DNA from 4 places in the Streptomyces sp. NPDC053474 genome. Region 1 is predicted to be linked to each of the others. Evidence: riboswitches for the same ligand, from Rfam matches in the RefSeq annotation. Region 1 holds a riboswitch; each other region holds the start of a gene.

Evidence for each region. Region 1 has a riboswitch for cyclic di-AMP ahead of ACIG3E_RS13080 (transglycosylase family protein). Riboswitches for the same ligand answer to the same signal wherever they lie in the genome.
Region 2: linked by a shared signal. The riboswitch ahead of ACIG3E_RS02130 (NlpC/P60 family protein) and the one ahead of ACIG3E_RS13080 (transglycosylase family protein) in region 1 are both predicted to bind cyclic di-AMP.
Region 3: linked by a shared signal. The riboswitch ahead of ACIG3E_RS38785 (M23 family metallopeptidase) and the one ahead of ACIG3E_RS13080 (transglycosylase family protein) in region 1 are both predicted to bind cyclic di-AMP.
Region 4: linked by a shared signal. The riboswitch ahead of ACIG3E_RS25810 (C40 family peptidase) and the one ahead of ACIG3E_RS13080 (transglycosylase family protein) in region 1 are both predicted to bind cyclic di-AMP.

What each region holds. Positions count from the first base shown of each region.
Region 1 is NZ_JBITXV010000005.1:48,735-56,241, forward strand. Features, by position in the region: gene eno (phosphopyruvate hydratase) at 1-855, opposite strand, end outside; gene ACIG3E_RS13080 (transglycosylase family protein) at 1,117-1,857, opposite strand; cyclic di-AMP (ydaO/yuaA leader) riboswitch at 1,862-2,047, opposite strand; gene ACIG3E_RS13085 (transglycosylase family protein) at 2,239-3,351, opposite strand; gene ACIG3E_RS13090 (cytochrome P450) at 3,479-4,774, opposite strand; gene ACIG3E_RS13095 (nucleoside triphosphate pyrophosphohydrolase) at 4,923-5,900, opposite strand; gene ACIG3E_RS13100 (SurA N-terminal domain-containing protein) at 6,051-6,689, opposite strand; gene ACIG3E_RS13105 (protein kinase) at 6,869-7,507, opposite strand, start outside.
Region 2 is NZ_JBITXV010000001.1:483,445-490,951, reverse strand. Features, by position in the region: gene ACIG3E_RS02140 (NlpC/P60 family protein) at 1-483, opposite strand, end outside; gene ACIG3E_RS02135 (hypothetical protein) at 825-1,178, shown strand; gene ACIG3E_RS02130 (NlpC/P60 family protein) at 1,271-2,539, opposite strand; cyclic di-AMP (ydaO/yuaA leader) riboswitch at 2,547-2,703, opposite strand; gene pcrA (DNA helicase PcrA) at 2,997-5,459, shown strand; gene ACIG3E_RS02120 (M23 family metallopeptidase) at 5,521-7,083, opposite strand; gene ACIG3E_RS02115 (lipase family alpha/beta hydrolase) at 7,307-7,507, opposite strand, start outside.
Region 3 is NZ_JBITXV010000026.1:44,823-52,329, reverse strand. Features, by position in the region: gene ACIG3E_RS38800 (GNAT family N-acetyltransferase) at 1-401, opposite strand, end outside; gene ACIG3E_RS38795 (HPr family phosphocarrier protein) at 580-861, shown strand; gene ACIG3E_RS38790 (GntR family transcriptional regulator) at 1,153-1,827, opposite strand; gene ACIG3E_RS38785 (M23 family metallopeptidase) at 2,116-2,949, opposite strand; cyclic di-AMP (ydaO/yuaA leader) riboswitch at 2,962-3,123, opposite strand; gene ACIG3E_RS38780 (M16 family metallopeptidase) at 3,365-4,747, opposite strand; gene ACIG3E_RS38775 (M16 family metallopeptidase) at 4,771-6,177, opposite strand; gene ACIG3E_RS38770 (DNA topoisomerase (ATP-hydrolyzing) subunit A) at 6,574-7,507, shown strand, end outside.
Region 4 is NZ_JBITXV010000011.1:99,284-106,790, forward strand. Features, by position in the region: gene ACIG3E_RS25775 (adenosylmethionine--8-amino-7-oxononanoate transaminase) at 1-708, opposite strand, end outside; gene bioB (biotin synthase BioB) at 701-1,885, opposite strand; gene ACIG3E_RS25785 (8-amino-7-oxononanoate synthase) at 2,062-3,198, shown strand; gene ACIG3E_RS25790 (DUF397 domain-containing protein) at 3,277-3,501, opposite strand; gene ACIG3E_RS25795 (helix-turn-helix transcriptional regulator) at 3,511-4,371, opposite strand; gene ACIG3E_RS25800 (ATP-binding protein) at 4,634-5,065, shown strand; gene ACIG3E_RS25805 (DUF6328 family protein) at 5,078-5,596, opposite strand; gene ACIG3E_RS25810 (C40 family peptidase) at 5,802-6,278, opposite strand; cyclic di-AMP (ydaO/yuaA leader) riboswitch at 6,282-6,478, opposite strand; gene ACIG3E_RS25815 (hypothetical protein) at 6,992-7,297, opposite strand; gene ACIG3E_RS25820 (ATP-dependent Clp protease proteolytic subunit) at 7,305-7,507, opposite strand, start outside.

The DNA.
Region 1 (7,507 bases):
CTCGATGGAGACCAGCGGGTACGCGGAGACCAGCTCGGCGTAGTAGTCGGTCATCTCGGCGGCCGAGCGGGACTTGCCCTCGAACTCGTAGGAGCCGTCCTTGTAGAACTCGGACGCGGCGACGTCGAGCGCCAGCGCGATCTGCTCGCCCGGGACGTAACCGGCCTGCTTGATGGCCTCGACGATGAGGTCGAGGGCGGCGCGGTTGGACTCCAGGTTCGGCGCGAAGCCGCCCTCGTCGCCGAGGCCGGTGGACAGGCCCTTGCCCTTGAGGACCTTCTTCAGCGTGTGGTAGACCTCGGCGCCCCAGCGCAGGGCCTCGGAGAAGGACTCCGCGCCGATCGGGGCGATCATGAACTCCTGGATGTCGACGTTGGAGTCCGCGTGGGATCCGCCGTTCAGGATGTTCATCATCGGCACCGGCAGCAGGTGCGCGTTCGGACCGCCGAGGTAGCGGAAGAGCGGCAGGTCGGAGGCCTCGGAGGCGGCGTGGGCCACGGCCAGGGAGACGCCGAGGATGGCGTTGGCGCCGAGCGAGCCCTTGTTGTCCGTGGCGTCCAGGTCGAACATGGCCTGGTCGATCAGGCGCTGCTCGGTGGCGTCGTAGCCGACGAGCTCCGGGCCGATCTGCTCGATGACGGCGAGGACGGCCTTCTCCACGCCCTTGCCGCCGTAGCGGTTGGCGTCTCCGTCACGGAGTTCGATGGCCTCGAAGGCGCCGGTGGAGGCGCCGGACGGAACGGCGGCACGGCCGGTGGAGCCGTCGTCGAGGCCGACCTCGACCTCGACCGTGGGATTGCCTCGGGAGTCCAGGATTTCCCGGGCTACGACGACGTCGATGGACGGCACGAGCATCTCCTTATGGGGTGTGACGCGGGGTACGCGGGGGTACTAGGGGCCGCGCTGGCCCCTGCGACACGAGCCTAACCGGCTCCGGGGCATCGGCCATCCGACCGCCCAGCACATGGACGGGCCGACGGACCGCACGCGGATAGTTCCCTCAGCAAACAAACTACCGGACAAAAAGGTACCGCCCCGGTGCGTCGGGGGGACGCGCACCGGGGCGGTAGCCCATGGGGACGGGGTGGCTCCGGGCGCTGCCGGGGCCGGGGCGGGTCAGCTGAGGTGCAGCTGCTGGCCCGGGTAGATGAAGTCGGCGTCGGAGACGATGTCGTCGTTCAGCTGGTACAGCTTCTGCCAGCCGCCCTTGACGTGGTGCTCCTGGGCGATCTTGGACAGGGTGTCGCCGGACTCGACCTTGTACTCGCCGTCGCCCTTCTTCACGACCTTGCCGGTCGGGGTCTGGACGGTCTTCTTCTCGACCTGCGGCGCGGCCTGCTGCGGCTGGTGCTGCGGCTGCGGCTGCGGCTTGGGAGCGGCCTGCTGCTGCGGCTGCGCCTGCTGCTGGGGCTTCGGCTTGGCCTGCTGCTGCGGCTGCTGCTGGCCACCGCCGGAGGAGCCGCCGCCGGTGTACGGCGAGCTGGACAGGCCCACGCCGCACTTCGGCCAGGCACCCTTGCCCTGGCCCGCGAGGACCTTCTCGGCGATCTCGATCTGCTGGGCCTTGGACGCCTTGTCGGCGGTCGGCGCGTACTTCGTACCGCCGTACGCGGCCCAGGTGGAGGCGGAGAACTGCACGCCGCCGTAGTAGCCGTTGCCGGTGTTGATGGACCAGTTGCCGCCGGACTCGCACGCGGCGACGCGGTCCCACTCGGCCGGGGTGGCGGCGTTGGCCGTGCCGGCCGCCATCAGCGGGGCGGCGACAGCGGCACCGGTGACACCGACGACGGTGGCGGCGCGGGTGGCCTTGTCGAGCTTGGTCGGACGACGGTGCTTGCCCTTGCCGGAACGCAGCATGAAGTGATCCCCTCACCGACGCCTGCGAGGTGAGCTGTCGGGTTCGGGCGGGTGAGTGCCCGGCCGCACGTCCTAGCGCGCGACTTCACCCCTAGCCGTGTCCGTGCGTCCCGCGGTCTGGCGACCGCTCAACGTCCGGGCCCGGCACTTACCTTGGGTCCCCCGCTCCTGCCTTCGGCGCTCGAAGCGACGACTGTTCCCGTCCGGCCGTTGGCAGGATTCGGCGTACCGACCGGCGGGGCCCGCTGTGGCGAGCGGTCATGACCGTAGTCAGGCAATCATCCGAATTTCAAAGACGATCAGGGCTTCTGAGACCCATCTCTCACTTGCCTCTCACCGTCTTTAAACCGGACATTCATCGCGAACTGCCGGGCTTTCGGCCTACTTCCCGCCCGGCTCCCCCTCGGTCACTTCCTTGTCGTCCGCGCCCAGTTCGAGCCGCTGACCGGGGAGGATGAGGTCCGGGTCGGAGCCGACGGTCTTCTTGTTGCCCGCGTACAGATCCGACCAGCCGCCGTCAAGGTCGTGGCTGTCGGCGATCGCCGAGAGGTTGTCGCCGGAGCGGACCGTGTACGTGCCCGCGGGGCGCTCGGCGCCGGGGACGTCCCGCGCGTCGCCGCGCGAGGCGTGACGGCCGGGGCCGGTGTCGCCGGACGGGGCGTTCTCGTCGGCGCGGTCGCCGCGGTGGCGGCCGGAGGAGCCGTTCCGCGACGCGTCGTCCGTGCCGGGCCCGGCACTGTCGGACTCCCGCGGCGAAGCGCTGTCGTCCGCACCGGACTTGTCGGAGCCGTCGGCGGCGGGCTTGCGGTGCTTGCCGCCGCGCCCGTCGCTCTTGCCGCCCTTCTCGCCCTTGCCGCCCTCGTCGGCGCGGTCGGCGCCGCCGTCCCGGCTGTCCGCTTCGTGACCCTTGTCTCGCGCGTCGGCGGAACTCCCGGGCTTCTCGGCCCTGTCGGAGTCGTCCGCGTCCGTGGCGGCGCCCTCGCGCTCGCCCTTCGCGTCCTTCTCGCCCTTGCGCTCGTCCTTCTCCTTGCCCTCGTCCTTGCCGGACGTCGTGGACCCGTCGGAGTCCGCGGGGCGCGGCGGGGTCGTGGGCAGGCCCGGGTCGACGTCGGCGGCCGCGCCGCCCGTCGTCAGGCCCGCGGCCGGGGCGCAGTTCGGCCAGGCGTCGGGGCCGCGGTCGGCGAGCACGTTCTCGGCGACGTGGATCTGCTGGGAACGGCTCGCCTGGTCGGCGGTCGGCGCGTAGGAGAGGCCGCCGTACTGCTCCCAGGTGTCCTGGGTGAGCTGGAGGCCGCCGTAGTAGCCGCTGCCCTTGGCGCTCCACGCGCCGCCGCTCTCGCACTCCGCGACCTTGTCCCACGTCTCGGCGTCCGCCGCGCTCGCGCTCGACGCGCCGAGGAGCGGGAGGGCGATGGCGGATCCGGTGACGCCCGCCGTGACGAGGATCGCCGGGACCTGGCGGGGGCGACGGTGACGGCCTTGGCCGGAGAGCATGCAGGTGCCTTTCGTGGACGACAGGTCGGGCGCGGCGCGAGCGCGAGCGCGCGGGTGCCGGGCCGTCGTGAACGTAGCGGCACTCGAACGCCAGTCACAAGTCGGTTCAGCCGAGATCACGCGAAAGTCACATGGTTGACGGCCCATCAGCACGGGTGACCCGCGGGGCGGGTGTGAAACGCACCGGCAAGGTCCGCAGGCCCCGCATGATGAGCCCGCCGCGCCACCTCAACTCCTCCGGGGCCACGGCCAGTTGCAGGTCGGGCAGGCGCCGCAGGAGGGTGGCCAGGGCGGTCTGGCCCTCCAGGCGGGCCAGCGGGGCGCCGAGGCAGTAGTGGATGCCGTGGCCGTAGCCGAGGTGCTGGTTGTCACGGCGCGAGAGGTCGAGGCGGTCGGGCTCGGCGAAGCGGTCGGGGTCGCGGTCGGCGGCGGCGAGCACGACGAGCACCGGGTCGCCCGCCGCGATGTCCTGGCCGCCGATGCGCAGCGGCTCGGTGGCGAACCGCCAGGTGGCCAGCTCGACGGGGCCGTCGTAGCGGAGCAGTTCCTCGATGCCGGTCTCCAACAGGCCCGTCTCGCCCGCGTCGAGGGACTCCTGGAGCGTCTGGCGCTGTTCGGGATGGGTGAGCAGGGCGTACGTACCGTTCCCGATGAGGTTCACGGTCGTCTCGAAACCGGCGAACAGCAGGATGAAGGCCATCGCCGCGGCCTCGTTCTCGGTGAGGTGCTCGCCGTGGTCGGAGGCGCGGATGAGGCCGGAGATCAGGTCGTCGGCGCCCTCGTCCGCGAGGGTCTCCCGCTTGCGGTGGATGAGCTCGGCGAGGTAGCCGCGCATCTTCTTCACCGAGCGCGCCACGCCGCCGCGTGGGCCCCCGCCGTGCCGGATCATCATCCCGGCCCAGTCCCGGAAGTCGTCCTGGTCCTCGCGCGGTACGCCGAGCATGTCGCAGATGGCGTAGATCGGCAGCGGGAACGCGAACTCGTGGATGAGGTCGGCCTCGCCCCGCTCCGCGAACCCGTCGATGAGCTGGTCCGTCAGCTCCTGCACCCGGGAGGCGAACTCCGCCACGCGGCGCGGCGTGAACGCCTTCGACACCAGGCGGCGCAGCCGGGTGTGGTCCGGCGGGTCGATGTTCAGCAGATGCGTCATCAGCTCGGCCTTGCGCTCGCCCGGGATGCCGGTCTTGCCCTTGGCGTGCGCGGGCTCGTCGTGGTGGGCCGGGTTCTTGCTGAGCCGCTGGTCGGCGAGGGCCTGCCGCGCGTCCGCGTAGCGGGTGACCAGCCAGGCCTCCACGCCGCTCGGCAGCCGCCGCCGGGTCACGGGGGCGTGTTGGCGGAGCCAGGCGTACGCGGGGTAGGGGTCGCTGGCGAACTCCCAGGTGAAGAGGTCGGGCTCGGGGAGGGCGGGGGGCTTGTGGTGCATGCGCTCGACGGTAGCCGCCCGTCCCGCGTGGGACGCCCCAGGCCCGCCCTTTCCCGATTCCTGGGGGCTCCGCCCCCAGACCCCCGCTCCTCAAACGCCGGAGGGGCTGGATCCCTGCCGCTTGCGGCACCGTCCAGCCCCGCGAGGGTTACGCCGTTTCCGCCGTGCGGATCGCGTCGCGGTAGGCGCGGGCCGCTGACCGGAGGGCGGCTTCGGGGTCGACCCCGGTGGACTCCGCGTGGACGGCCATCGCCAGGAGTTCGTAGCCGATGCCCTCGCCCGTCGGCAGGGGGACGTCCAGGGCGGCCGTGCGGGCGCGGGACGCGAGCTTGGCGGCGAGGGCGAGGCCCGGCTGGCCGAGGGGGATGCCCTCCGTCACGGAGTCGCGCTGCTTCTCCACTGCCTTGGTGCGTAGCCAGTGCGCCTTGACCTCCTCGGGCGTCGACGCGGTGTCGTCGCCGAAGACGTGGGGGTGGCGGTGGATGAGCTTGTCGACGATGGTGCCCGCCACGTCGTCGACGGAGAAGGGCGCTTCCTCGTCCTCCTCCGCGATGCGCGCGTGGAAGACGACCTGGAGCAGGACGTCGCCCAGCTCCTCGCGGAGCTCCTCGCGGTCGCCGTCCTCGATCGCCTCCACCAGTTCGTACGCCTCCTCGATGCCGTACTTCGCGAGGCTCTTGTGGGTCTGCCGCGACGACCAGGGGCACTCGGCCCGGATGCGGTCCATGACCTGGACGAGGTCGAGGAGGCGGGCGCCCGGCAGGTCGTACGAGGCGGGGAGCAGCTCCAGGTCCGGCATGGCGTGGCGGCCGGAGCCCGCGAGCCGGGCCAGGCCGTCCGTCAGCGGGCGGTCGCCCTCGGCCGTGGCCACGACCAGGACGGTGCGGCCGCCCGCGCAGGCGCGCACCAGCTCCTCGGCGGTGGGCTCGGCGTGCTTGACGTCGACGCCCGCCTCGCGCAGATACGGCAGCTGCGGATGGGCGGCGTCGGCGCACAGCACGTCGTCGGCGCCGTGCAGGGCCTGCCAGGCGGGCCAGGACAGGAGGCCGGGGGCTACGCGGTGGCTGGTGGTGAGCAGGACGACGCGCCCCGCCGAGATTTCGTTCACCGCTCGAACGTAACCCACGCGTCCGACAGCGGGCGGCCCTGGCGGTACGCCCCCTCGAACGCCGGACGGGCTAGAAGATCTCGGCTGCGGCCCGGCGGACGGATTCAGCCCGTCCGGCGTTTGAGGACGAGCGCGCCAGCGCGATGCGGGGCGCCGCCGCGCGTGCGGTCAGGCCGCTGCTTCGCGGAGCCAAGGCGTCTTCGTGTCGACGCGCTTGTTCTGGGCCGTGTCCCACGTGCCGTAGCGCGGGTTCACATCGACGTCGAGCTTCTTGGAGGCCTTGGACAGGGCGGCCCAGAAGGTGTCCTGGCCCGCCTTGGAGGTCATGTCGGCGCCGAGCCTCGCCGACAGCTTCCGGGCCTCGATCTCCGTGCGGATGCTGTCGTCGAGGCGCTTGGGCGCGACGCTGTACTGCTGGAGCCAGCCCGCCTCCAGGGCCTTGCGGCCGCCCGCCTGCTTCGCCATGTCGGCGCGGGTGGTCTGGATCTCCTTGCGGGTGACGGTCACCCCGGCGTCGCGCGCGGCGCGGTGCAGGACCCGGTCGAGGACCATCGTGTGCAGCGTGTTGCGGGTGAGGCTGCCGGTCTTGGCGATGACCTGCTCGTACTGCCGGTCGTCGGGGACGGCGGCGCGCTGCGCGGAACGCACCTCGTTCACCCGGTGTTCGAGCTGCGCCACCGTGATGCGGTCGTCGCCCACGACGGCCGCGGCGCCGGGGCGTGCGTCACTGCCGCAGGCGGTGAGGAGCGGGGCAGCGGCGACGGCCGCGGCGGAGAGGAGGAGCGCGGTGCGACGGCGGCGGTGCAAGTTGGCCTCCCGGTGGAGAGATTGTGCTTCGCTGCACAAAGTCTTGCGGTGATCGATGGTAGGCAGCGGTGGTCGTCTCGGCCACCCTTCCCCCAGAACTCGTCCGGTTCGTTCAGGGGGACGCGCCACCACCAACGACTCACCGGGAGTTGGGGCACCCCCGGCGCCCGGAATCCGCCCTATCCGCGCACTTGCCCCAGCCACTGGAGGGTTCTGCGGATCTCCGCGGGGAAGGGGTGCCCGATGCCGTGGACGCGCTCCGCGTCCAGGACGAGGCGGGCCAGCGTGTCGTGGGCCGCGGAGCGGTCGCCGAGGGCGAGCAGGAGGTGGCCGATGCGGCGGCGGATCTCCAGGGACTGGCGGATGTCGTCGGTCGCGTACTGGTTCTCGTAGTAAGGGAGCAGCGCGCGGTACTCGGCCAGGGCCGCGGCCGGTTCGCCGAGCTGCTCCAGGCACTGGGCCGCCTCGTAGCGGAACTGGAGGGACTGCGGGTCGGCGTGGCCGGACTCGGCGGCGCGCTGGTCGGCGAGGCGGCGCAGCTCGGGCAGGGCCCGGCGGTACTGGCCGTCGTCCATCAGCGTGGCCGCGTACTGCTTGCGCAGGGTGCGGACGACGGGCGAGTGCTCGCCGTGCTGGGCGGCGGCGGCAGGCAGGATCGAGCCGAGCACGTCGACGGCCTGGGTGATGCGGCCCTCGCCGAGCAGCCGCTTGACCTCGTCGACGGCGCGGGCCACGTCCTGGCCGTGGCCGGGCCGGGGCGCCTGGGCCTGCGGCGTGGCGGCGGGGGTCGCGGCCCGGTCGGGCCAGGGCGCGTGCGG
Region 2 (7,507 bases), on a different contig from region 1:
GAGCTGGTCGAGCTCCCTGACCTGGCGTCGTACGTCGGCGACCTCGGCGGCCTGGCGACGGCCCGCGTGGTCGGCGCGGGTGGCCCGGTCGAGGAAGGCGTCCGGGTCGGCGGAGAGCGCGAGCTGGACGGACGGGTCGACGGCTCCGGCGCGGTACTGGGCGGTGGCCAGTGAGCCGAGGCCCTGGCGCGCCGAGTTGAGCCGCTCCGTCTTGCGGGCGGCCTCGTCCCGCAGGTCCCGCAGGGACTCCTCGGCCCGGTCGGCCTTCTCCTTGGCGCCGTTGTACTTCTCGGTGGCGACCTCGGCCTCGCGGTACAGCCGGTCGACCTTGGCCCTCACCTCGCCGAGGGAGAGCCGCGGCTCGGCGTGTCCGGTGCCCTCGAAGGCGGTCGCCGTGGCCGCCGACGCGAGGGCGAGGGTGGCGGCGGTACGGGCCGTATGGCCGCTGAGCGAGCGCTGCTTCGGCTTGCGGTGCTGTGGCACGGAGGCTCCACGTCCTTCCACAGTGGCCAGGTCCGGTACGGGTCCGGCGACGCCGCGCACAGGGGGAACGAGGCGCCGCCGGACTTCTCGGCGGTGATGTCCGGCTGCCGTCCCTGGTCCGGACGACGGTGGGGAGCCGGTCACCGGTCATGGACGCTAAACCTCGCCGTCACCGGGTCGTGACCTGTTGTGCGGAAGTGGCGCCCGTGGCCCGCTCGTGACCGGGCGCGACCGCTCCGGCGGCCGGTCGGCACCCGCTTCACCCGTTCCTGTGACCGATGTGGTGTTTGTGGTCCACCTGCCTGAAGGGGGGTGATACGGGCCCGGTTAGGCTCCGCCCCATGGACGTACTCATCCATCTCTTCGTCGGCCTGCACATCATCGGTATCGCCTCGCTCCTGGGCGGCTTCCTGACCCAGATGAAGGCGATGGGTGACGGCACGGCCCGCTTCGGCCCCCCGATGCTGCACGGCGCGCTCACCATGCTGATCACGGGCGTGGCCCTGGTCGGCCTGAACCAGGCCGACGACAACGAGGTCAACAACCTCAAGATCGGCATCAAGATGGCGGTCCTCGTCGTGATCCTCGGGCTCGTGTACCTGAAGCGCGACGAGGAGAGGGTGGACAAGGCGATGTTCGGCGCGGTCGGCGCGCTGACGACGGCGAACATCTTCATCGCCGTCCTGTGGACGTAGCCGCCCACCGCCCACGTTTTCGGCCCTCTACGTAGAGCAGCGAACCCTCTACGTAGAGGGCCGAAAACGTGTCGCCCTCCTAGGGAGATGGATCAGGCGGGCCGGACCACACTGTGGATCGGCATGTAGTAGATCGACTCGACGCGTACGTTCGCGCCCGGCTTGGGGGCGTGGATCATCTTGCCGTTGCCTATGTAGATCCCTACGTGGCTGATGTCGTCGTAGAAGAAGACCAGGTCACCGCGTTTGGCGCTGGACGTGGACACCGTGGTGCCGACCTTCACCTGGTCCCAGGTGGTGCGGGGCAGTGAGATCCCGGCGGTCTTCCACGCGGCCTGCGTGAGCCCGGAGCAGTCGTAGGAGCCGGGGCCCGTGGCGCCCCATACGTAGGGCTTGCCGATCTGCTTCTCGGCGAAGCCGATCACCTTCTCGGCCTTCGCGGCGTACCCGCCGTCCGTGCTCCCGGAACCAGAACCGGAACCGGAACCCGAACCGGAATCAGAGTCGGAACCCGCTCCCGACCCGGTACCGGTGTCGGAGCCCGACCCGGCCCCCGCCCCCGAGCCGCCGTCGGAGCCCCGCTCCCGCTCCCGCCGCTCGGCCTCCCTGGCCTCCTCGGCCTTCCGCTTACGCTCCTCCTCCGCCTGCTTGCGCGCCAGCTCGGCGGCCTTGCGCCGGGCCGCCTCCTCCTTCCGCTTCTCGATCGCGGCGAGCCGCGCCTTCTCCTCGGCGGTCAGCTTCGACAGGAGGGTGCGGGCCTCGCCGAGCTTGGTCTGGACGGTCCGCTTGCTCGACTTCAGCTCGTCGCGGGAGCGGCTGAGCGTCTTCAGGCTCTTCGCGGCCTTCGCGCGCTGCTTGGTGGCCGCCACCTGCTGGGTCTGGTAGTCGTCGACGGCCTTCTTCTGGCGGTTGGTGAGCCGGTCCGCGAGGTGGTTCTGGTCGAAGAAGCCCTTCGGGTCGTCGGCGAGCATCAACGCGGCGGTCTCGGAGACGGCGCCGGTGCGGTACTGGGCGGCCGCGAAGGAGCCGAGCTGCCGACGGGCCTCGTTCAGGTCGTCCGTGCGCTGGGCGACGTCGTCCAGGAGCTTGTCGACGTGCTTGCGCTGCTTGTCAGTGCGTTCCTTGGCCGAGTTGTACTTCTGGGTGGCCACGCCCGCCTGGTGGTAGAGGTCGTCGACCTTCTTCTGGACCTCTTCGAGGCTCGGCTCGGCGGGCCTGGTGGGCTCGGCGGGGGCGGACGGTGCCGCGTTCGCGCTCTGTGACAGGAGCGCTACGGAGGTCAGCGCGGCCGTCGTGATGCCGAGTGCGGGGGCGCTGCGTGCCAGGGGGGATCGGGTGCGCGGCTTGCGGTGCGACGCCAAGGGAGGCGACTCCTTCCGTGGACCGCCTACCGGGTTAGCTGTCGGGTTCGGGCGGTTCGGAAGGGCTGCCCTACCGGCCCGTGCGAGGCGCAGCGGGACGGATTCACCCCAGGATCATGGTGGGTCCCCGGCTCCGGACGCGTCGGGATCGGCGCGCGTCGGACTCGGCGGAGGCCGCGCGGCCCGGCGTGGTTCGCCGGTTTGGGGGGACGTGCGGCCCGCGGAGCACGCTAGCCAACTCCGGTGGCGCGGGGGAAGATTGATGTTCGATATGCCCGATACGTTTTCGTGACTTTCCGCACCTCCGTGTGGGGCCCGGAGCCGCCGCGACGCGGCTCACCTGCGGCGTGGCCCGGCGTGACCGCCCGGTGGCACCCCGTGGGCGGCGCCGGGCGGCCGGGGCGGTGGCCGGAACCCGGGGTGGTTTGTCAGTGGGGCCGCCTAGACTCGGGAGGCGATGAGCAGCCTCTTTGACGACAGCTTCCTGGCGGACCTCAAGCCCTCGCAGGGCGCTGAGGAGGAGCCCCCGCCGCCGCCCGAGGACAGCGCTCCGGAGCCGATTCCGGACGACCTGTTCGACGGGAAGTTCGACGCGCCCGCACCCCGGGACGGGTACTACCGGGACGGCGCCCCCCGCCCGGCCCTCGACCCGGCGGCGCTCCTCGACGGGCTGAACGAGAACCAGCGCGCGGCTGTCGTGCACGCGGGATCCCCCCTGCTCATCGTCGCGGGCGCGGGCTCCGGCAAGACCCGCGTACTGACCCACCGCATCGCGTACCTGCTCGCCGAGCGCGGGGTGCACCCCGGCCAGATCCTCGCGATCACGTTCACGAACAAGGCCGCGGGCGAGATGAAGGAGCGCGTCGAGCAGCTCGTCGGCCCGCGCGCGGGTGCGATGTGGGTGTCGACGTTCCACAGCGCGTGCGTGCGCATCCTGCGCCGCGAGTACAAGAAGCTGGGCTTCACGTCCTCGTTCTCGATCTACGACGCCGCGGACTCCAAGCGCCTGATGGCCTTGGTCTGCCGGGACCTGGACCTGGATCCGAAGAAGTTCCCGCCGAAGTCCTTCAGCGCCAAGATCTCGAACCTGAAGAACGAGCTGATCGACGAGGAGGACTTCGCCGCCCAGGCCGCCGACGGCTTCGAGAAGACCCTCGCCCAGGCGTACGCGATGTACCAGTCGCGCCTCCGCGAGGCCAACGCCCTCGACTTCGACGACCTGATCATGACGACGGTGCACCTCCTGCGCGCCTTCCCGGACGTCGCCGAGCACTACCGCCGCCGCTTCCGGCACGTCATGGTCGACGAGTACCAGGACACGAACCACGCGCAGTACGCGCTGGTGCGCGAGCTGGTCGGCCCTCCCCTGGAGGAGGGCGAGGAAGGCGAGGGGCCCGGCGAGCTGTGCGTGGTCGGTGACGCCGACCAGTCCATCTACGCCTTCCGCGGCGCCACGATCCGCAACATCCTCCAGTTCGAGGAGGACTACACGGACGCCACCACGATCCTCCTGGAGCAGAACTACCGCTCCACGCAGACGATCCTCAGCGCCGCCAACGCGGTCATCGAGCGCAACGAGAGCCGCCGCCCCAAGAACCTGTGGACGAACGCGGGCGCGGGCGCGGGCATCATCGGCTACGTCGCCGACACCGAGCACGACGAGGCGCAGTTCGTCGCCGACGAGATCGACCGCCTCACGGACGCGGGCGACGCGAAGGCCGGCGACGTGGCGATCTTCTACCGGACGAACGCGCAGTCGCGTGTCTTCGAAGAGATCTTCATCCGCGTCGGCCTGCCCTACAAGGTCGTCGGCGGCGTCCGCTTCTACGAGCGCAAGGAAGTCCGCGACGTCCTGGCCTACCTGCGGGTCCTCGCCAACCCGGAGGACGGCGTACCGATGCGCCGCATTCTGAACGTGCCGAAGCGCGGCATCGGCGACCGCGCCGAAGCCATGATCGACGCGCTGGCGCAGCGCGAGAAGATCTCCTTCCCGCAGGCCCTGCGCCGCGTGGACGAGGCGTACGGCATGGCGGCCCGCTCGGTGAACGCCGTCAAGCGGTTCAACGCCCTCATGGAGGAGCTGCGCACCGTCGTCGAGTCGGGCGCGGGCCCGGCGGTCGTCCTGGAGGCCGTACTCGAACGGACCGGGTACCTGGCCGAGTTGCAGTCCTCCACGGACCCGCAGGACGAGACGCGCATCGAGAACCTCCAGGAACTGGCCGCCGTGGCCCTGGAGTTCGAGCAGGAGCGCCAGGAGGGCGAGGCCGGGTCGCTGTCCGACTTCCTGGAGCGGGTGGCGCTCGTCGCCGACTCCGACCAGATCCCCGACGAGGAGGACGACGGCTCGGGCGTCATCACGCTGATGACGCTGCACACCGCCAAGGGCCTCGAATTCCCCGTCGTGTTCCTGACGGGCATGGAGGACGGCGTGTTCCCGCACATGCGCGCCCTCGGCCAGACCAAGGAGCTGGAGGAGGAGCGCCGCCTCGCGTACGTCGGCATCACGCGCGCGCGGGAGCGGCTCTACCTCACGCGGTCCTCGATGCGCAGCGCCTGGGGCCAGCCGTCGTACAACCCGCCGTCGCGCTTCCTGGAGGAGATCCCGGCGGCCCACCTGGAGTGGAAGCGGACGGGTTCCGTCGGCGCGCCCGCCTCGTCGGGGCCCGCCGGGGGAGTGGCGTCCTCGCTGTCGTCGTCGCGTTCGCGCGCGGGGGGCGCGCAGGGCTTTGCCACGCGCCGGGCGGCGGAGAAGCCGGTGGTGTCGCTCGCCGTGGGCGACCGCGTCACGCACGACCAGTTCGGCCTCGGCACGGTGGTCGGCGTGAAGGGCAGTGGGGCGAACGCGGAGGCGACGGTGGACTTCGGCGGGGAGAAGCCGAAGCGCCTGCTGCTGCGGTACGCGCCGGTCGAGAAGCTCTGAGCGAAGCCTCGTGGAGGGGGCCCGGCCGCCTCCACGAGGAGGGCGGCGGTGCTCGTGTCCGCTACGTCGGGTCCAGGCCGTGGCTGCGCAGCCACGGCAGGGGGTCTATCGCCGAGCCGCCGCCGGGGCGCACCTCGAAGTGCAGGTGGGGGCCGGTGGAGTTGCCGGAGTTCCCGGAGAAGGCGATGGTGTCGCCCGCCTTCACGGGGCCGTTGGAGATCTTGTGCGTGGAGAGGTGGCAGTACCACGTCTCCGTGCCGTCCTTGGCGGTCACGATCGCCATGTTTCCGTAGGCGCTGTTCCACTTCGTGGAGACGACGCCGTCGGTCGCGGCCATCACGGGCGTGCCGTACGACACCGGGAAGTCGATGCCGGAGTGCTGCGACATCCAGTTGATGCCCGCCTGGCCGTAGTACGCGCTCAGGCCGTGCTGGGCGACGGGGAGCGCGAACTTCGGGCGCAGCCGCTCCTTGCGCGCGGCCTCGGCGACCGCCTTCCGGTGCGCGGCGTCCTTGGCGGCCTTGAGGTCAATACGTTCCTGCGTACGGCTCGCGCGGTCGGCGAAGTCGCCCGCGTCGGCCGAGAGGTTGGCCAGCTGGGTGTCGAGCTTGTTGTTCGCGGCGGACGGCTGCACGGACGCGCTGTCCGGGGCGGAGGCCGCCCGCGTCTCCTTGGTGTCGTCGTCGCCTCCGCTGAGGCCACCGACCGACGCCGCGGCCACTCCCGCGACGCCCATCACGCACGCCGATGGCACGGCGACGGTGAGCAGCGCGGAACGCTTGGCGGGGGAGCGGCGCGACCGGGTGCGGGTGCGCGGGGCGGAGGCGCGCGTGGAGCGAGGGCGCTCGGAGGGGGCGTGCTCGCTGAGGTTCGCATCCGCTTCGATGTCGCCGAGTGCGTCGCCGGGCGTGTCGTCGGCGGTGAACTCGTGCTCGCCGGTGGCCGGTTGGCCGTACGCGGCGGACAGGGTGTCGCCGCTCTCGTAGGCGTCGCCCTGGTCGGGGGCCGCGGCGGCGGGCCCGTCCGTGGCCTCCGCGCCGTACGTCTCGGGCGTCGCGCCGTACGGCTCGTGGTCGCCGTCCCCGTTCCAGGCGGTGGCGTCGTACGCGCCGGTGTCGAAGACCTGGGTGGCCCACTGGCCGGTCTGCTGGGCGTCGGCCCAGGTGCTGGCGTCCCAGGTGGCGGTGGCGTCGGGGCCCGGCTGCGACGGGATGTCCGCGAGCTGCTGGTACCCGCCGGTGTCCCACCTGCCCGTGGTGTCGTGGCTGCCCGTGTCGTACGGGGAGGGGCCCTGCGGGGCGCTGAACCCGTCGTGGCCGAGGGGCTGCTGGCCCGTGGTGGCCCACTGGCCGGTGTCGTAGGCCTGGCCGGGGAGCTCGCCGAAGAGCGGGTCGGAGGGGAAGCCCCCACCGACCGCGAATCCGGAGCCGGAAGTGTCGAAGACGCCCGTGCCGTCATAGCCACCCGGGGCGTTGAACCCGGTGGCGGCGAAGGTGCCGGTGGCGTAGCCGTCGTACCCGTAGCCGACGTGCCGCGCGCTCTGGTCGTAGGAACCGTAGGGAGCGTAGTCGGCGTCGGGTGCCGGGGCCGGAGCGGGGGTCCCCGGCGGGTGACGGTCGTTCACCAACTTCTCTTTCGCCTCGACAGCATGGGGGCTGGCAGCGCAGTGCCGCGACTGTACCCGGCGGTATGCGGGCGCGACAATCTTCGGCAGGTTCCGCGCTCGCAGGAAACGGGCATTCGGCCGCCTTTCGGCGGACTGTGGGCACAGGCTTGGCCTTGCGTTCGAGGAGTGTTCGAGGTCTTTCGAGGTCAGGGGGCCTTCGTGGCGTGCGGGTCGGCGACGCTCAGGCCGTAAGGCCGTCGGTCGACGCCGGGGTGTCGGCGGCCGGGTCCGCGAGGTCCAGGGCCTGCCGGATCGCCGAGGCGACCGCGGGGTGCACCGGCAGGGCGAGGTGCCCGATGCCGGAGACGCGGACGTTCTGCGCGCTCAGGTCGGGGTGGTCGACGCAGGCCGTCTCGACCGGGTCCATCACCTGGTCCAGCTC
Region 3 (7,507 bases), on a different contig from region 1:
GCGGGCGCTGAGGCGGGGCGGCCCTGGGCGTCGATGCGGTCGTAGCGGACGGTGGCGATGAACTCGCCGCCGATGGTGGCCGCGAGCCCGACGCGGTCCACGTGGTCGTGGTGCGTGAAGCGGTGCACGTCCTTGGCGGACAGGCGCGGGTAGGGCGCGAAGAAGCGGTAGTACTTCGACTCGTCCGAGACCTGCTCGAAGAAGCTGACCAGACGGTCCGCGTCGGCGGCCGTGATGGGCCGGATGCGGGCGGTGCCGCCGTCGCGCAGCACCACGTCGGCCTCCCAGTGGGAGGGGTAGGGGTGCTGGTCCGCCGCCGGGGCGGAGGCGGCGTCGGCCGCGGGGGCGTGCGCGGCGCTGTCCGACGAGGTGTGCGCTGAGCCGTCCGCCGGGGTCTGCATGGGGCCAGGGTACGGGTCGCGCGGCCGCCGGGCCCGGGGCAATGTAGGAGGGGTCGAAGGCGCTCGGGTGGCGGGACGCGGCCCGTGGGGCAGCGCTCCGCCGGTCCTGCGGGAGCACTCGGGTCGGCATGAGACACTGGTCTAGACAAGTGTGAGACACCTGGAAGGGCAGCAACACATGGCTGAGCGCCGCGTCAACGTCGGCTGGGCCGAGGGCCTCCACGCCCGGCCCGCCTCCATCTTCGTCCGTGCGGCCACGGCCTCGGGCGTCCCCGTGACGATCGCGAAGGCCGACGGCAACCCCGTCAACGCGGCCTCGATGCTCGCGGTGCTCGGCCTGGGCGCGCAGGGCGGCGAGGAGATCGTGCTCGCTTCGGACGCCGAGGGCGCGGACGCCGCCCTGGACCGGCTGGCGAAGCTCGTCTCCGAGGGCCTCGAGGAGCTCCCGGAGACCGTCTGACACGGTCGGACACAGCGTGCCGGAGCCGCGTGAGCCACTGGGTGGCCGCGCGGCTCCGTCGTTTTTCGGGGCGCGCCCCGAGGCGCACCTCTGCGGAGTCCCGCCCGGCGAACGCCCTAAGCGAATTCACGAGCCGGTGGCGCACCACCGGTGGCACAAAGGCGGCACCCCCGGCGAGTAAATCAGGCGGGGAATTCCCACGCGGGCACGCCGGGCTTTCACGACGCCAGGCAGAAGGTCGTGTACGCGCAATCCTGTGTACGGCGCGTAATCCTGTGTACGGCGCGTCTGTTAATTCCGTACGCCTACTTTGTTGACGGCGTGTTGCGAACCTCTCACACGCCCGGCGCGCGGCCGGTACGCGGACGCCGTGCGCTCGGCGTGCAGGAGCGTGAGCGCGCGGGCCCGGTCCGCGTCCTGGCGGGCGACCGCGTCGACCACCGCGGCGTGCCCGGCCCACAGGTCCGTGGCCGCGGCCGGCGCGTCCGCCACGTACATCCAGGCGACCTTGTGGCGCAGCTGGGTGAGCAGGGCGATGAGGCCGGGGCTGCCGGAAGCCTGGGTGAGCGTCTCGTGGAACCAGCCGTCGAGCGCGCGCAGGTCCTCGCCGCCGCTGCGCCGGGCCCGCTCCTGACCGAGCCGCACCAGGCCGCGCAGGACCTTCAGATGGGCTTCGGTGCGGCGCTGGGCCGCGCGGGCGGCCGCCAGCGGCTCCAGGAGCGTACGGACCTCCAGGAGGTCGGCGGCGTCCTGCTCGGTCGGCTCGGCGACGCAGGCGCCCGCGTGCCTGCGGGTGACGACGAAGCCCTCGGCCTCCAGGGTGCGCAGGGCCTCGCGCACGGGGACGCGCGAGACGCCGTAGCGGCGGGCGAGGAGTTCTTCGGTGAGCCGCGTGCCGCGTTCGTAGACACCGGAGACGATGTCGTCCCGGATGGCCGTACAGACCGAGTGCGCGGGAATGCGCATGACGGACCTCCGCTTTAATGCCCGCGAAACGCGTCGCGCGACGCGTCGAAGACGCTGGTGCGGCGACTCTATGGACGCTGTCACGACGGACTCTATTGCAGATGGCCGCATTTTCCGATGGGGCACCGGAATCCATGGATATCTTTTGGCCAAAGGTGTGCGCAGCGGCGCGCTTACCGGTGGTGGGCGCTTAGGACCCTGGCCATGCCTCGATGCCGAAAGCCCCGGCTCGGTGAGCCGGGGCTTTCGGGACGTGCGCGGGCGCGGGGCGCTCGCACCGTCGACGCGTCAGACGCCCACGCCGTGGGAGCGCAGGTACGCGATCGGGTCGATGTCCGAGCCGTACTCGGGGCCGGTACGGGCCTCGAAGTGCAGGTGCGGCCCGGAGGAGTTGCCAGTGGAGCCGGAGAGGCCGATCTGCTGGCCGGGGGTGACGGCCTGGCCGACCGTGACGCTGATGGACGACAGGTGGCCGTACTGGGTGTACGTGCCGTCGTTCATCTTGATCACGATGTTGTTGCCGTAGGCGCCGCCCCAGCCCGCCTCGACGACGGTGCCCGCGCCGACCGCCTGCACCGAGGTGCCGGACGCGGCGTGGAAGTCGATGCCGGTGTGGCTGCCGGAGGACCACATGCCGCCGCCGGCCTTGTAGGAGGTGGAGACGTAGGAGCCGGCGACCGGGGCGACGTAGGCGTTCAGGCGCTTGCGCTCGGCGTCACGGGCGGCGCGCTCGCGGGCCCGCTCCTTGGCCTCCTTCGCCGCCTTGGCCTCGGCCTCCTTCTTGGCCTTCTCCTTCGCGGCGGCCTCGGCCTTGCGCTTCTGCTCGGCGGCCTTCTGCCGCGCCGCCTCTTCCGCCTTCTTCTGGGCGGCGGCGTCGTTGGCGGCCTGCTTCTGGGCGGCGGCCTGGGCGTCGATCTCGTCGGCCAGCGTGTCGTTGATGGCGATGGCCTGCGTGAGGCCGGTGCTCGCGTGGTCCGCGGAGCCGTCGGCGGCGAGGGCCGGAGCGGCCAGGCCCGAGATCACACCGGTGGTGGTGAGGGCGGCGACACCCGCGGCGCTGGCGGTGGTGCGCGTGATGCGGCTCGGACGGCGGTGCTTGCCGGTCGGGCGGATGAGCGCCATGAAGCGGCTGGTCCTTTCCTTCCTTCTCGCCTACCGGGTTAGCTGACGGGTTCGGAGCAGGAAGGTCTCCTACGGACTCCTCGCCTCGCGGCAAGGGGACCGATTCACCCCAGGGACGTGTGGGTCCCCGGCTCCCCTGGCTCACGCCGTACGGGGACTCGGCGATGACTGTCCGGTGCCGCGGGCGCGGCGTACTGCGTGACGTACAGCCGCACTGACGCTAAACGCCTCATCTTTCAATCGACAAACGGATCCTGCCTTTTGTAGCGCACGCCACACGGCAGACGCCCAACCTCCATGCCAATTCGGACATATGGCAGCATGCAGGGACCCCGGAGGCTTCCTGAGCCTCCGGGGTCCCTTCAGTTACGCGGCGTTCGCGCCGGTTTGTCCCGCCCCTACGGGTGCGGGGCAATCAGCCGGTGACGACCGTCACTTCACCGATGCCGAGGGCCCGGACGGGCTCCTCGATCTGTGCGGCGTCACCGACGAGCACCGTCACCAGACGGTCGCTCGGGAACGCGCTCACGACGGCCGCGGTGGCCTCCACCGTGCCCGTCCCTGCCAACTGCCGGTACAGGCTCGCCTGGAAGTCGTCCGGCAGCTCCTGCTCCACCTGGTCGGCGAGCGTCGCGGCGACGGCGGCGGCCGTCTCGTACTTCAGCGGGGCCACACCGACCAGGTTCTGCACGGCGACGTCGCGCTCGGCGTCCGTGAGGCCCTCGGCGGCAAGGGTGCGCAGGACCTTCCACAGGTCGTCGAGCGCCGGTCCCGTGTTCGGCGTGTCCACGGAGCCGCTGATGGCCAGCATGGCAACGCCCGGGGCGCCCTCCGGGGACCGCGGCGCCGCGGAGCGCAGCACCTGGCTGAAGGCGCGCACGCCGTACGTGTACCCCTTCTCCTCGCGCAGGACGCGGTCCAGGCGCGAGGTGAGGGTGCCGCCCAGGCAGTACGTCCCGAGGACCTGCGCCGGCCAGACGATGTCGTGCCGGTCCGCGCCCACGCGGCCGATGAGGAGCTGCGTCTGGACGGCGCCGGGGCGGTCCACGATGACGACGCGGCCGGTGTCGTCGGCCGTCACCTGGGGCATGGCGTGCGGCTCCGCCGGCCCGCCCGTCCAGGCGCCGAGGGTGTCGGCGAGGACGGCGTCGAGGTCCGTGCCCGTGAGGTCGCCGACCACGACGGCGGTGGCCGTGGCGGGGCGCACGTGCTTCTCGTAGAAGGCGCGTACGGCCGCGGAGTCGATGGCGGTGACCGTCTCCTCGGTGCCCTGGCGCGGGCGCGACATGCGCGAGGTGGCCGGGAAGAGCTGCTTGGCCAGCTCCTTGGCGGCGCGGCGCGCGGGGTTGGCGGTCTCGTGCGGGATCTCGTCCAGGCGGTTGCGGACGAGGCGCTCGATCTCGCCGTCCTCGAAGGCGGGCGCGCGCAGCGCGTCGGCCAGCAGGCCCAGGCCCTTCGCGAGGCGGGAGACGGGCACTTCGAGGGAGAGCCGGACGCCGGGGTGGTCGGCGTGCGCGTCCAGCGTGGCGCCGCAGCGGTCCAGCTCGGCGGCGAACTCCTCGGCGGAGTGCTTGTCGGTGCCTTCGGAGAACGCCCGCGCCATGATCGTGGACACGCCGTCCAGGCCCTGCGGCTCGGCGTCCAGGGGCGCGTCGAGGTGGACCTCGACGGCGACGAGCTGCTGGCCGGGGCGGTGGCAGCGCAGCACCGTCAGGCCATTGGCCAGGGCGCCGCGCTCGGGGGCCGGGAAGGCCCAGGGCTTGGCCGTGCCCGCCTGGGGCTGCGGGTGGAACTGCATCGTCACAGACGTCTCAGCCTCGCTCACTTCGCCGCCTCCTCTTCCTGCTGGGTCTCGGCGGCTTCCTGCTGGGTCTTGGCGGCTTCCTGCTGGGGTTCGGCGGCCGCGCCGTCGGCGTCCTCCGCGGTGGCCACCGGCTCGTACACCAGGACCGCGCGGTTGTCGGGGCGCAGGCGCGCCTTGGCGACCTCCTGGACCTCGGCCGCGGTGATGTCGAGGACGCGCTGGACGGCGGTGAGGGCGAGCTGCGGGTCACCGAAGAGGACGGCGAACCGGCACAGTTCGTCCGCGCGGCCCGCGACCGTGCCGAGACGGTCGAGCCACTCGCGCTCCAACTGGGCCTGGGCCCGCTCCATTTCCTCCGGGGTCGGGCCCTCCTCGGCGAACCGGGCGAGCTCCTCGTCGACAGCGGCCTCGATGACGGGGACCTCGACGTCGCCGGAGGTCTTCACGTCGAGCCAGCCGAGCGAGGGCGCCCCGGCGAGCCGCAGCAGGCCGAACCCGGCGGTCACCGCGGTGCGGTCGCGGCGCACCAGGCGGTTGTAGAGCCGCGAGGACTCGCCGCTGCCGAGCACCGTCAGGGCCAGGTCGGCCGCGTCGCACGCGCGCGTGCCGTCCTGGGGCAGGCGGTAGGCGGCCATCAGGGCGCGGGCCGGGACGTCCTCCTCGACGACCTCGCGCAGCTCCTCGCCGATGCGCTCGGGCAGCGAGCCGTCGCGCGGCGGCTGCTTGCCGTCGTGCCCGGGGATGGAGCCGAAGTACTTCTCGACCCAGGCGAGCGTCTGCTCCGGGTCGATGTCGCCGACCACGGACAGGACCGCGTTGTTCGGCGCGTAGTACGTGCGGAAGAACTCCCGGGCGTCGTCGAGGGTGGCCGCGTCCAGGTCGGCCATGGAGCCGATCGGGGTGTGGTGGTAGGGGTGGCCCTCCGGGTACGACAGGGCGGTGAGCTTCTCGAAGGCCGTGCCGTAGGGGACGTTGTCGTAGCGCTGGCGGCGTTCGTTCTTCACCACGTCGCGCTGGTTCTCCATGGACTCCTCGTCGAGTGCTGAGAGGAGGGAGCCCATCCGGTCCGCCTCCAGCCACAGGGCGAGCTCCAGCTGGTGCGCGGGCATGGTCTCGAAGTAGTTCGTGCGCTCGAAGCTGGTGGTGCCGTTCAGCGAGCCGCCGGCGCCCTGCACCAGTTCGAAGTGACCGTTGCCGTGCACCTGCTGCGAGCCCTGGAACATCAGGTGCTCGAAGAGGTGAGCCAGACCGGTGCGCCCCTTGACTTCGTGGCGCGAGCCCACGTCGTACCAGAGGCACACCGCGGCGACCGGGGTCAGGTGGTCCTCGGAGAGCACCACGCGCAGGCCGTTGGCCAGCCGGTGCTCGGTCGCTGCCAGGCCGCCGGAGCCTGCCGCGGCTGTGGCCGTGTGACCCATGGGCATGTACGTCCCTTCGATCGCTGAATCCTCAATAGCTTTTGCCGGTCCTGCCACTGTATGCAAGCCCGCAGACCCCTGGCGAAGTTCCCGTTCCGCGCTGTGGGTCGTCGGTGTTCGCCGTGGGCGTGATCGCGGCGGGGCGCGCGTGGGCGTGTGCGGGCGCGCTTGGACGTGTGCGGAGCGTCGGGGCCCGCCGTGCGCCCCGGCGCCGCCCGGTTCCGCCCCGGTTCGTGGCGTGGGACGGGGGCGCCGCGCGGCCGTGTCGTGCCCGCGCCACGCCGCCGAGTGCCTGGTCGCCGCGCGGGTGGGCCCGGGTCGTGGTCGGGGTTGTCAGTGGGACGGTCCACAATGGTCGGCGTCAGATCCCGCACACTTGTTGGTGAAGGAGCCGCAGCAGCGATGGCCCGCCGCAGCACGAAGACCCCACCGCCCGACGACTCGTTCGAGGAGAAGATCCTCGACATCGACGTCGTCGACGAGATGCAGGGCTCCTTCCTTGAGTACGCCTACTCGGTCATCTACTCCCGCGCCCTGCCCGACGCCCGCGACGGCATGAAGCCGGTGCAGCGCCGCATCGTCTATCAGATGAACGAGATGGGCCTGCGCCCGGAGCGCGGCTATGTGAAGTGTGCCCGCGTCGTCGGCGAGGTCATGGGCAAGCTGCACCCGCACGGCGACGCGTCCATCTACGACGCGCTGGTCCGCATGGCCCAGCCGTTCTCCATGCGCCTGCCCATGGTCGACGGCCACGGGAACTTCGGCTCGCTGGGGAACGACGACCCGCCCGCCGCGATGCGGTACACGGAATGCCGCATGGCGGACGCCACGTCCCTCATGACGGAGTCGATCGAAGAGGACACGGTCGACTTCACGCCGAACTACGACGGCCAGGAGATGGAGCCGGTAGCCCTCCCGGCGGCGTATCCGAACCTCCTGGTGAACGGCTCGTCCGGCATCGCCGTAGGCATGGCGACGAACATGCCGCCGCACAATCTGAGCGAGGTCATCGCGGCCGCCCGGCACCTGATCAAGCACCCGGGCGCCGACCTCGAGACGCTCATGAAGCACATCCCGGGCCCCGACCTGCCCACCGGCGGCCGGATCGTCGGCCTGTCCGGCATCCGGGACGCGTACGAAACGGGTCGCGGCACCTTCAAGATGCGCGCGACGGTAGCCGTGGAGGCCGTGACCGCGCGCCGCAAGGGCCTGGTCGTCACGGAGCTGCCGTTCAGCGTCGGCCCGGAGAAGGTCATCTCCAAGATCAAGGACCTGGTGGGGTCCAAGAAGCTCCAGGGCATCGCCGACGTCAAGGACCTCACCGACCGCGCGCACG
Region 4 (7,507 bases), on a different contig from region 1:
GGCCTCGCGCAGCGCCCGCAGATAGCGCGGGGAGTGGAAGCGCATGCCGCCCGCGCCCTGCACGACCGGCTCCACGATGACGCCCGCGAGTTCGTGCGCGTGCTTGCCGATCATGTCGTGCAGGTGGGCCGCGTACGCGTCGTCGTACGCGTCGAAGCCCGCGGGCGGCAGGTCGGCGAAGACCTGCTGGGGCAGGACGCCCTGCCACAGGGAGTGCATGCCGCCCTGCGGGTCGCACACGGCCATCGGCTGCCAGGTGTCGCCGTGGTAGCCGCCGCGCCAGGTGAGCATCCGCTGCTTGTCGGGCCTGCCGACGGAGCGCCAGTACTGGAGGCACATCTTCACGGCGACCTCGACCGACACCGAGCCGGAGTCGGAGAGGAAGACGTGTTCCAGGCCCTCGGGCGTGAGGTCGACGAGCCGCTTGGCCAGGCGCACGGCGGGCTCGTGGGTGAGGCCGCCGAACATGACGTGGCTCATGCGGCCGAGCTGGTCGCGCGCCGCCTCGTTGAGGACCGGGTGGTTGTAGCCGTGGATCGCCGACCACCACGACGACATCCCGTCGACCACGTCGCCGACGCCCGCGATCCGCAGCCGGACCCCGCTGGCCCCCTCGACGACCAGCGGCTCCTGTCGGCCGGGCATCGGCCCGTAGGGGTGCCAGACGTGGGCGCGGTCGAGGTCCAGGATCTCCCGCACGTCAGGCATTGGGCGCCACGTCCGTCCCCGCGCCCCGGCGGCGCACCGCCACCAGGTCGGTCCGCGCGCCGCCCGGCTCGGCCTGCCCGGAGGCCTCGGGCGCTTCGGCGGAGGCGCAGACGGAGCCGCAGCCCGCGCCCTCATCGGCCCCGGACACAGAACCGGAACCGCATCCTCCGCCCCGGCGGTGCTCCGGCAGCGTCACCTGGTCCGTGGTCTCCACCTCGAACCCGGCGTCCGCGATCATCTCCAGGTCGGCCTTGCCCGCCTGGCCCTCGCTGGTCAGATAGTCGCCGAGGAAGATCGAGTTGGCGAGGTGCAGGGCCAGCGGCTGGAGCGTGCGCAGATGCAGTTCGCGGCCGCCCGCGATGCGGACCTCGATGTCCGGGCAGACGAACCGCACCATCGCGAGGATGCGCAGGCAGCGCTGCGGCGTGAGGTTCCACTCCTTGGCGAGCGGGGTGCCCTCGAAGGGGATGAGGAAGTTCACCGGCACGGAGTCCGCGTCCAGGTCGCGCAGCGCGAAGACGACGTCGACGAGGTCCTCGTCCGTCTCGCCCATGCCCGAGATCAGCCCCGAGCAGGCCGACAGACCGGCCGCGTGCGCCTTCTGCACGGTGTCGACGCGGTCGGCGTAGGTGTGCGTCTTGGTGATGTCGCCGTACGTCGACTCCGAGGTGTTCAGGTTGTGGTTGTACGCGTCGGCGCCCGCGCCGCGCAGCCGCTCGGCCTGGCCGTCGGAGAGCAGGCCGAGGCAGGCGCAGACCTCGACGCCCTCGTGTCGCTCTTTGATCGCCTTGATGGTGTCCGAGACCCGGTCGATGTCCCGGTCCGTCGGCCCCCGGCCGCTCGCCACCAGGCAGACCCGCTTGGCGCCGCCCGCGAGCCCGGCCGCCGCGGCCTGCGACGCCTCGTCCGGCTTCAGCCAGGTGTACTTCAGGATGCCGGTGTCCGCGCCGAGCCGCTGCGAGCAGTACGAGCAGTCCTCGGGGCACAGGCCCGACTTCAGATTGACCAGATAGTTCAGTTTCACCCGCCGACCGAACCAGTGGCGCCGCACCTTTCCGGCCGCCGCCACCACGTCGAGCAGTTCGTCGTCGGAGGTCGCGAGCACGGCGAGCGCCTCGTCACGGGTCGGCAGCTCGCGCCGAAGCCCCTTGTCCACCAGCGTGTTGAGCAGATCCATGGCGCCGATCCTGGCGTACGCGCGTCCGTCTGACCATGGAGAAACCACACAACAGAAGCCCTGACAGCTGTGGGTATTGCCACACCATGGCCCGGTGGCGCGACAGCTAGGGTCTGTGCACTGTCTACAAACGTATCCCCCCGCCCCGCTCAGGCGGGCGACGACCTGGAGGCCTCATGGCGAGCGCGCCGTTCGACTGGATCGACGAGCGGGCGCGGGCGCGCGAACGCGCCGGGCTCGTCCGCCGCCTGCGCCCGCGCCCGGCCGAAACCACCCTGCTCGACCTCGCGGGCAACGACTACCTCGGTCTCACCCGCCACCCGGAGGTCACCGCGGGCGCGGCCGCCGCCGCCCACCGCTGGGGCGGCGGCGCCACCGGCTCGCGCCTGGTCACGGGCTCCACCGAACTGCACGCGGACCTCGAGCGGGAACTGGCCGCCTTCTGCGGCTTCGAGGCCGCCCTCGTGCTGTCCTCCGGCTACGCGGCGAACCTCGCGGCCGTCACCGCCCTGGCTCCCTACGGCTCGCTGATCGTCTCGGACGCGGGCAACCACGCCTCCCTGATCGACGGCTGCCGCCTCGCGCGCGGCGCCACCCAGGTCGTGCCGCACGCGGACCCCGAGGCGGCGCGCAAGGCGCTCGGCACCCACGAGGGCCCCGCGATCGCCGTGACGGACTCGGTGTTCTCGGTGGACGGCGACGCCGCGCCGCTTGCCGAACTGGCCGCCGCCTGCCGCACGTTCGGCGTGGGCCTCGTCGTCGACGACGCCCACGGGCTCGGCGTCCTCGGCGACGGCGGCCGGGGCGCCCCGCACGCCGCCGGGCTCGCGGGCGCGCCCGACACGGTGGTCACCGTCACGCTCTCGAAGTCCCTGGGCAGCCAGGGCGGCGCCGTGCTCGGCCCGGCGCGGGTCATCGACCACCTGGTCAACACCGCCCGTACGTTCATCTTCGACACGGGCCTCGCGCCCGCGGCCGCCGGGGCGGCGCTCGCCGCGCTGCGGCTGCTCCGCCGCGAGCCCGAGCGCGCCGCACGCGCGCGTGCGGTGGCGCGTCGGCTCCACGAACTGCTGGTGGGTCAGGGGTTCTCGGCGGTCCGTCCGGACGCCGCCGTCGTCTCCGTGCGCGCCCCGTCACCCGAGGCGGCGGTGCGCTGGGCGGCCGACTGCCGTGCCGCCGGTCTCGCCGTGGGGTGCTTCCGTCCGCCGTCGGTCTCCGACGGCGTCTCGCGGTTGCGGCTGACCGCCCGCGCGGACCTGAGCGACGCACAGGTCGCCGAGGTCGTCGGGGTGATCAGCCGCACCGCACCCTGACACCTGAGATCTGGCACCTACGACCTGGGTCCGGGGTCCGGCGCACTCACTCGGGCCTCACCTAAGGGCCGTGGGCCTTCATCGAAGGGCGTCGACGAAGACTCCCCAGGCCGCGGGGGAGAAGAGCACGGCCGGGCCAGCCGTGTCCTTCGAGTCGCGCACGGCGAGCAGACCCGTCAGGGGGCCTGCGCCGAGCGGGGCCGTCTCCACACAGTTGTTCATTCCGTTGCTGCGGCTGCTGCGCCGCCACCGCGCGCCCCTGAGAGACGTGCTGGAGGGAACGTACCGAGGCAGTGCAGTCATGGTGCCTCCTTACGCGCCGTCACCTAACTCGGCGATGAAATCCATTGAATCCTGAACGGAAAGCGCCTGTCCGCGAAGCGAGTTGAAGGCGTCGGTGTACGCCTGAAGGTCTTCTTTCCGTTCGAGGTAGAGGCTACTCGTCAAGTGGTCGAGAACAACCACATCCAGATCGGAAATGTTCGGAAAGGAGAGAATAACGAAAGGCCCGATCAGGCCGATGTGCTCGCCGGAGGCGAACGGGAGTACTTGGAGCCGCACTTGTGGCAGCCGAGCCGCATCCAGTAACCGGCGCAATTGTCCGGAAAGCACCTCGGGGCCGCCCACCTGCCGCCGCAGCACCGCCTCGTCCAGGACCACGCTCAGCCGCAGCGGCGGCTCGCTGCGCAGCACGTCCTGGCGGGCGAGGCGCACCTGCACGAGGGCCTCGACCTGTTCCTCGGGCCGCCCGCCGAGCGCGGCACGTGTCACCGCGCGGGCGTACTCGGGCGTCTGGAGCAGGCCGGGAACCACCGTCGTCTCCAGCGTGCGCACCCGGCAGGCCTGCGACTCCAGGCTGATGAAGTCCCGGTACGCGGGCGGCAGGAGCCCGCGGTAGGCGTGCCACCAGTGGTGGCGCCCGTGCTCGTCGCCCCCGCCCGCGAGGGCGACGAGCAGCTCCCGCAGATGCGGGTCCTGAACGCCGTACGCTTCAAGGAGAAGCCGTACGTCGGCGGCCTTCACGCCGCTGCGGCCCGTCTCGATCCGGCTCACCTTGGACTGGTGCCAGCCGACGAGGGAGGCGGCCTCGCCGCTGGTGAGCCCAGCCTCGGCGCGCAACGCCCGCAATTCCGCGCCGAGCTTGCGACGGCGCACCGCGGGACCGTACTGCATGGCTGTCTCCTTCTGGGTCCTTCCGGAGGACCGCGCCAACGGTAGGGGACAGTAGGGGAACTGCCAGTGTTGCGCCCAAATACGGTCTGCCGTCGCAGAGTTCACCGCTTCGAGCGACAGATATATGCACATCTCGGTGGATCGGCGGGCGCTGCCCGCCCGAGAGTGGCAATCTGGCGCGAAGCACCAGCTCCGGGACGATCCTCAGTACTTTCGCCACGCGTCGGAAGTGCGGTCCCGGTGGGAAAGGGACGGCGCCGTCATGGCAGACCACCAGGAAGCATCAGTCACCCTGCCGAGCGACCCTGTCTCGGTCTCCACCGCCCGCACGTACGTGGCGGACGTCCTCACCGAGTGGGGCCTGCCGTCGGACGCCGACGTGGCCGACACGGTGCGGCTCATCGTCTCCGAGCTCGCCACGAACGCGGTGCAGCACACCCTCGGCCTCTCGCCCACCTTCACCGTGGACGTGCGGCTCGACCGCGACGAGCGGCTGCGCATCGGCGTCACGGACAGCCACCCCCGCTTCCCCCAGCGGTTGCCCGCCGCCGTCCAGCAGGACAACGGCAGGGGCATGGTCATCGTCCGCTGGCTCACCGCCGAGTGCGGCGGCAGACTCACGGTCCGTCCCACGGCGGAGGGCGGCAAGACGGTGTGGATCACACTGCCGTGGTCGGTGCCGGTGCAGAGCTGACCCGCGCGCGGGTCAGCTCCGCCCGCCCGCGCGGCCGACCAGGCGGGGCAGCACGCCCCACAGCCCGCCGCACACCAGGAACGTGCCCACGGCCGCGAGCACCCCGTCCGTGCGGCCCACGGCCACGTCGACGACGAGCAGGACGGATCCGGTGAGGGCCAGCACGAGCACCGCGAGGCCGACGGCCGCCAGCCGCGAGGACACCCGCACGATCAGCGGTTTGGCACCCCGCGCGAACAGGGTGCGGTGCAGCGCGGCGGGCGCCGTGAACAGCGCGGCGGCGAGCACCGCCAGGAGCAGCGTGACGACGTACGTGGCGCGCTGCACCGAGTCGAGCGAGGGGAAGCGCGGGGTGAAGGCGAGGGTGAGCAGGAACGCGAAGAGGATCTGCACACCGGTCTGGGTGACCCGCAGCTCCTGGAGGAGCTCGGAGAAGTTGCGGTCGGCCCGCTCCAGCGGCGTCTCGTTGCGCGTGTGCCGGGCGGCGTCCGGTCTGGAGACGCCCGCGGCACGGGGGTGATGGTCGGCCATGGTCCACGAGTATCCGCGCGGGGCCGCTCCACTCCCGCTCTGACGGCGAGGCCGGGCGGGTGACACCGGCGGCGCGTGGTGATCCGCCGCGTCGTCCGGGAGGGTGCCGCCGTCCGGGACCTGACCGGACGGCGGCGAAAGGCGCTGGTGGCGCCCGGAGCGGGCGGCGGCGCGGGCCCTGGGTGGGCCGCCGCCCGCCGACGGGTCAGCGGACCCGGCCGTACCAGACCTGGTTGGTCCAGATCTTCTCGAGCCGCACCACGGTGCCCCGCTTCGGGGCGTGCCAGATCTTGCCCTTACCGGCGTATATGCCGACGTGGTAGACGCTCCGGCCGGAGTGGAAGAAGACCAGGTCCCCCCGGGTGCGGTTGGCGGAGGACACCTTGCGGGTCTTGTTGTACTGCTGCTGTGCGGTGCGCGGCAGCTTCTTGCCGACGCGCTTGAACGAGTAGAGCGTCAGGCCCGAGCAGTCGAAACGGTTCGGCCCGACCGCTCCGTAGCGGTACGGGGAGCCCTTCTTGGACGCCGCGACCTTGAGCGCCTTCGTCCCGTGCGAGGTGGCCGCTTGGGCGTCTCCGGTGAGCCCGGGGGCCACGATGGTGCCGCCCACGGCGGCGAGTGTGAGAGCCGAAGCCGTACTGGCCCTCGTCAGCAGCGACGGAACACGATGCAGCGCAGTCATGCGCAACCCTTCGTCAGCCGCCTGAGAAGGATGACCTGTCGGGTTCGGGCAGGCGAAGATGCCCGGCCGCGCGATGCGACTTCACCCCAAGGGCCTTCCGGACTAGCCGGACGGCCCGCCTTGCTGGGTCCTCCACTCCTGCCGGTGCACAGATGTCGACCGGGCATCCGGGCGGCGGCAGGATTCGGCGTCCGCCCGGATCGCCCCGCCGCCTGTGGCGGGGGCTTGTCGTCGGAAGGGATCTTCACCCGAGAGGGGCGAAAAAGCCGAGCCGGATCGGCGGTATGTGAGGCTCCTCACGCCTGACCCGTTCCGGTGGACAGCGCCCGAATGGGGTCTAGGTCACACTCGGAGATGATTGCCCCATCAGCGCCGGAACGCCCGAATCCGGGTGCGGCGTAAGGGAGTTGCGCATTTTCGGGGGGCCGCCGGGACGATCGCCGATTACGCAGAAGGGGCGATCATCTCTGGTCATCTCCGGGGCAACCCCGAACTCGGCCCGACATCGGCGCACACCGGCAACGGGCGGATGGCGCAGGCGCGCTGGGTCCGGGGCGCGTTCCACGGTGTCAGATGTCACCGGCGCACGGGGTGACCAGGCCGAAAACGGAATGAGGGCTGGCTGGAAGTGTGGCACGGGACGGCCGGTCGTGGGGGGTGAATCGGGCGGAATCATGACGGACCCGCGTCCGCCGACGCCGCCTTGACCTCCGTCACGGCCCCGTCGGCGGCGGCACCGTCACGCGCGCGGCGCGCCGCTCGCCGTCCAGGACGCGCAGCGCCCGCGCGAGCGTCGGCGCGTGCACCTCGTTCTCCCCGCGCTGATGCATGAGCGCCAGCGCGTCCCGCAGCTCGGTCGCCCGGGCGACCAGCGCCTGCGCGGCACGCAACCCGCCGTACGTGTGTTCGACGCGGGCCGGGTTGATCCGGCCGAGGAGGTCGAGGACCGCCAGGTAGGCGTCGACCAGCTCGCCCTCGGCGCGGGTCAGCGCGGGCAGCGGCGGCAGTTCGGGAAGCACCCGCGCCTCACTCCGCGTCCGGGCGCGCGGCCTTGCGGCTCGGGACGACCCGGTCCACCAGACCGTAGGCGACGGCGGCTTCGGCGTCGAGCACCGTGTCCCGCTCGATGTCCGCCGAGATCTGCTCGGGCGTGCGCCCGGTGTGACGGGCGAGCATCTCCTCCAGGAGCGCGCGGGTGCGCCGCAGCTCCTCCGCGCGGATCCGCAGGT